2 regions of the Lactiplantibacillus brownii genome follow, and region 2 is predicted to be linked to the other one. Evidence: predicted binding sites of a transcription regulator. Region 2 holds the regulator's gene; the other holds the start of a gene.
What was found. Region 2 encodes CtsR, which represses protease genes until heat stress. Its sites were predicted from a motif close to TTGGTCAAAAAAGGTCAAANA; they were not measured.
Positions count from the first base shown of each region.

Region 1: clpP (ATP-dependent Clp endopeptidase proteolytic subunit ClpP) is a predicted target of CtsR. The motif match lies at 1,251-1,271, and genes of this name have one in related genera.

Region 1 covers NZ_JAVCWF010000001.1:717,552-719,754, forward strand. Annotated here, with positions in the region: gene RA086_RS02990 (IS3 family transposase) at 1-529, shown strand, start outside; gene clpP (ATP-dependent Clp endopeptidase proteolytic subunit ClpP) at 591-1,181, opposite strand; tRNA gene RA086_RS03000 (tRNA-Arg) at 1,508-1,579, opposite strand; gene rpoN (RNA polymerase factor sigma-54) at 1,661-2,203, shown strand, end outside.
Region 2 covers NZ_JAVCWF010000001.1:954,340-956,542, forward strand. Annotated here, with positions in the region: tRNA gene RA086_RS04105 (tRNA-Leu) at 61-142, shown strand; tRNA gene RA086_RS04110 (tRNA-Thr) at 146-218, shown strand; tRNA gene RA086_RS04115 (tRNA-Gly) at 244-315, shown strand; tRNA gene RA086_RS04120 (tRNA-Leu) at 324-409, shown strand; tRNA gene RA086_RS04125 (tRNA-Arg) at 420-493, shown strand; tRNA gene RA086_RS04130 (tRNA-Pro) at 502-575, shown strand; tRNA gene RA086_RS04135 (tRNA-Pro) at 631-704, shown strand; gene RA086_RS04140 (CtsR family transcriptional regulator) at 1,089-1,556, shown strand; gene RA086_RS04145 (ATP-dependent Clp protease ATP-binding subunit) at 1,575-2,203, shown strand, end outside.

The DNA.
Region 1 (2,203 bases), 240 kb from region 2:
TGCGCCGAACTTGCTCAAACAAAAGTTCAACGCCACCAAGCCTTTAACTGTCTTGCACACTGATGTAACCCAAGTGGCACTATATAATGGTAAATGGAGCTATATCTCAGTCATTATTGACGAAGCCAGTAAGGAAGTGCTCTCAGCAGTGACAAGTTATTCACCTAATAAGAAGCTAATCAAAGCGACCTTAAGGACAGCCCAAAAGCATATTCCAAATGATCTTCACCCAATCCTCCATTCCGACCAAGGATGGCAATATCAAATTCCTGGTTATCAATCAAAGCTCAAAGAAATGGGCATTATTCAAAGCATGTCCCGAAAAGGGAATTGTCATGATAACGCACCCGTAGAGAGTTTCTTTAGTCTACTTAAGCGGGAGTGTTTGAACCAATACAAGATCAAGAATATTACCGAATTACGCGGTATCCTAAACGCTTATATTGAATGGTTTAATCATGATCGAATTTCAATGAAGACAAAAGGCTTAAGCCCTATAAGTTACAGGACTCAAGCCTTAGCAGCATAAATTAAATTACCATTTGTCTAACTTTTCTATTGCACTTCACAGTCAGCTCAATTCATTTAACTTATTTCAAACTGTTGTTTTCCATGATATCATCGATCAAACCGTAATCTTTAGCTTCTTGAGCTGTTAAGTAGTTATCACGTTCAGTATCGTGGTTCAATTTTTCAATTGATTGACCAGAATTGTTAGCCAAGATTTCGTTGATCTTCTTACGAGTCTTCAAAATTTCTTCGGCAACAATTTCGATTTCAGTTTGTTGACCTTGAGCACCACCAGATGGTTGGTGAATCAAGATTTCTGAATTAGGTAAAGCAAACCGCTTGCCCTTAGTTCCGGATGATGCCAAGACACTGGCCATTGAAGCTGCCATCCCCATGACGATCGTTTGAACATCAGATTTGATGAAGTTCATGGTGTCATAGATAGCTAAGCCAGCGGTAACGACGCCACCGGGTGAGTTGATATAAAGGTAGATGTCTTTATCAGAATCTTGGGCATCCAAGAAGAGTAATTGGGCAATGATCGCATTCGCCATATTGTCTTCAATGGGACCAGATAACATGATGATACGGTCCTTTAAAAGTCGTGAATAAATGTCATAAGCACGTTCGCCACGTGATGACTGTTCGATAACTGTAGGCACTGGATACATAACTTGTTAGCCTCCTAAGGTTTCAATAGATTAATTAGCTGCTTGCTAATATAAATGTAGTTTACCGCTAAGGTCAGTAAAGGTCAAAAGAAAAACCTCAAAAACAAAATTCCGTTTTGCGTGGTTTCATGGTATACTTAGGCTTCTATCATATACGGCTTGAGATTGGGTGATCCCAATCTCTTTTTTTCGGTCTAAAATTATTGACCAACTTGCGAGCTCAGGTGTTGGTGAGCGGTTGGAGTATGGTATGATGAAAGCGGTGCATTTGTGACTATTCCGTAAAAGTAAGTATAAAAAAAGCTGAGAATAATCTCAGCAACTGATGCGCCCGGAGGGAATCGAACCCCCATTTCAAGAACCGGAATCTTACGTGCGATCCATTACACTACGGGCGCCTAAACAACATATTATAGTTTAGCGGATTATGGATAAAAACACAAGGGTTATTAATAAAAATGTTTTGGGAGGAATTAATGATGGCATTAGGACCAGGCTTTCGTCAGCAGCAACGTCAAAGTCAAAAGTTAGCCATGACGCAACGGTTACAGCAGTCAATTCAGATGCTGCAATTTAATGTCGAGGAATTGCGGGATTTTCTGACCCAAAAGGCGCTTGAAAATCCCTTGATTGACGTCGACACTAATTGGAATGCGAATCATGCGAGTTTAAGTGCAGCTAAAAATACGACGGCCCATGCAGATTTTATCGAGCGGGTGTCAACCACGAACCAGCATTCATTATTTGAATACTTATTAGATCAGATTCATTTGACAATGCGGGATACTAAGCTCCGTAAAATCGTTTTGGCGCTGATTGAATATGTCGATGTGAATGGTTATTTAAAAGTCGATGATCAACAAGTGATGGCTGAAACTGAGGCAACTCCGGTAGAACTATTAGATGCCGTTACCTTGTTACAGCAACTTGATCCACCGGGTGTTGGGGCACGCAGTTTACAGCAAGCATTAATGCTACAAACTGAAAATGATGAAAGCGCGCCAAATTTAGCTTACATTATA
Region 2 (2,203 bases):
CAAGGCTTACCAGTAAGTACTGCTTGGAACGACAACAAGGCATGATTACTTATTAATCATGCGGGTGTGGCGGAACTGGCAGACGCGCTAGATTTAGGTTCTAGTGTCTTACGACGTGGGGGTTCGAGTCCCTTCACCCGCACATGCCGACTTAGCTCAGTTGGCAGAGCATCTCACTAGTAATGAGGAGGTCGGAGGTTCGAATCCTCTAGTCGGCATTTTCCATAATTTAATATTTTTTTTGCGGAAGTAGTTCAGTGGTAGAACATCACCTTGCCATGGTGGGGGTCGCGAGTTCGAATCTCGTCTTCCGCTTTTAATTTGCCGGGGTGGCGGAATTGGCAGACGCACAGGACTTAAAATCCTGCGGTTAGTGATAACCGTACCGGTTCGATCCCGGTCCTCGGCATTTTAAATATGCACCCATAGCGCAATTGGATAGAGTGTCTGACTACGAATCAGAAGGTTGTAGGTTCGACTCCTACTGGGTGCATTTAGTATCGGGAAATAGCTCAGCTTGGTAGAGCACCTGGTTTGGGACCAGGGGGTCGCAGGTTCGAATCCTGTTTTCCCGATCGATCAAAACAGTCTTAGTTATTGTAACTAGGGCTTTTTATTTAAATTTTTTAACGGGAAGTAGCTCAGCTTGGTAGAGCACTACGTTCGGGACGTAGGGGTCGCAGGTTCAAATCCTGTTTTCCCGATGAGGACTAAACCACAGAAGGATCCAGTCAATTAGGCTGGATTTTTTTGTGCCCAAAGCTTGTTTAACGTCGTACTCATCGTTACAATTATCCATTTAACTTGCCAATTCGGTTGGCCTGAACTGATGCTGGAGCGTGCTGAGCAACAGAGACAGACAAGCGATAGAGTAGCTACAATATCTTAACCACCAGCTCGCCATAATTTTTGGCCGCTAAGGCAATTTTCAGTCCAATCAATTGAATGCAGGTCAGGGGCGTGCTATGCTGTAACAACCGTGAGAGGCCTATCTGTACCGCCCTTTAGGTGAAATTCTTTGCAATTTCTGGTTATCCTCGTATAATGAAAGTCAATATTAGTCAAAGATAATGTAAAGGGTGAAGCAGATGCAAAGTCAAAATATCTCCGATATCATCGAAAAATATTTAAAAAGTATTTTGGCGGACGCTGAGCATGTTGAAATTCGGCGGTCAGAAATTGCTGACTTGTTCAATGTGGTCCCTTCTCAAATCAATTATGTGATTAAGACTCGTTTTACCATTCAAAACGGTTACTTAGTAGAAAGCAAACGTGGCGGTGGTGGTTACATTCGAATCGAGAAGGTTAACCTCTTGGATGACGCTGACGTTTTGGACACCCTGATTCAAGTGATTGGGGATTCAATAACGCAACGGGATGCCTACGCGGTCGTCCAAAGCCTCTATGAGGATGATGTATTGAATCGCAGGGAAGCCCAATTAATTTTAGTCGCGACTGATCGGAATACGCTAGGCGTTGATGATCATGACTTGGAAAACAGTTTACGAGCGCGCATCATTATTGGAATCTTGAACCACCTGCGTTACGAAAGTTAAAGAAAGCGAGGAATCGCAATGGATAACCTATTTACCCCGAGTGCCAAGAGTGTCTTAGTTTTAGCGCAAGAACAGGCTAAGTATTTTAAACACCAAGCAGTGGGAACGGAACATTTATTATTAGCATTGGCCATCGAGAAAAATGGGATTGCTAACAAAGTCTTACAACAATATGCGGTTACGGAAGATGATATTCGTGAAGAGATCGAACGTTTCACGGGTTATGGCACCTTAAGTAATGTCGGCAAAGAGACCTATTTACCTTATTCACCAAAAGCAAAGGAAATTTTGTCTGTGGCGGGTGATGAGGCCAAACGTTTGGGTGCCAACAAGATTGGGACTGAACATCTCCTATTAGCGATGTTGTCTGATGAAAGTATCCTGTCCTCGCGTATCTTAATGAACTTAAACTTAGATTTAGGACAAACACGCAAAGTAGTGTTACGAAAACTTGGTGTCAGTGATGCCATGGGTAAGCGTAAAACTAATGGTCAAACGCGTGGTGGCAAAAAAGCTGAAGGCACCCCAACCCTAGATTCGTTAGCACGTGATTTAACACAATTAGCTAGTGAACAAAAGATGGACCCTGTGGTTGGACGTTCAAAAGAAGTCAAACGGGTCATCCAGATCTTGTCACGGCGAACGAA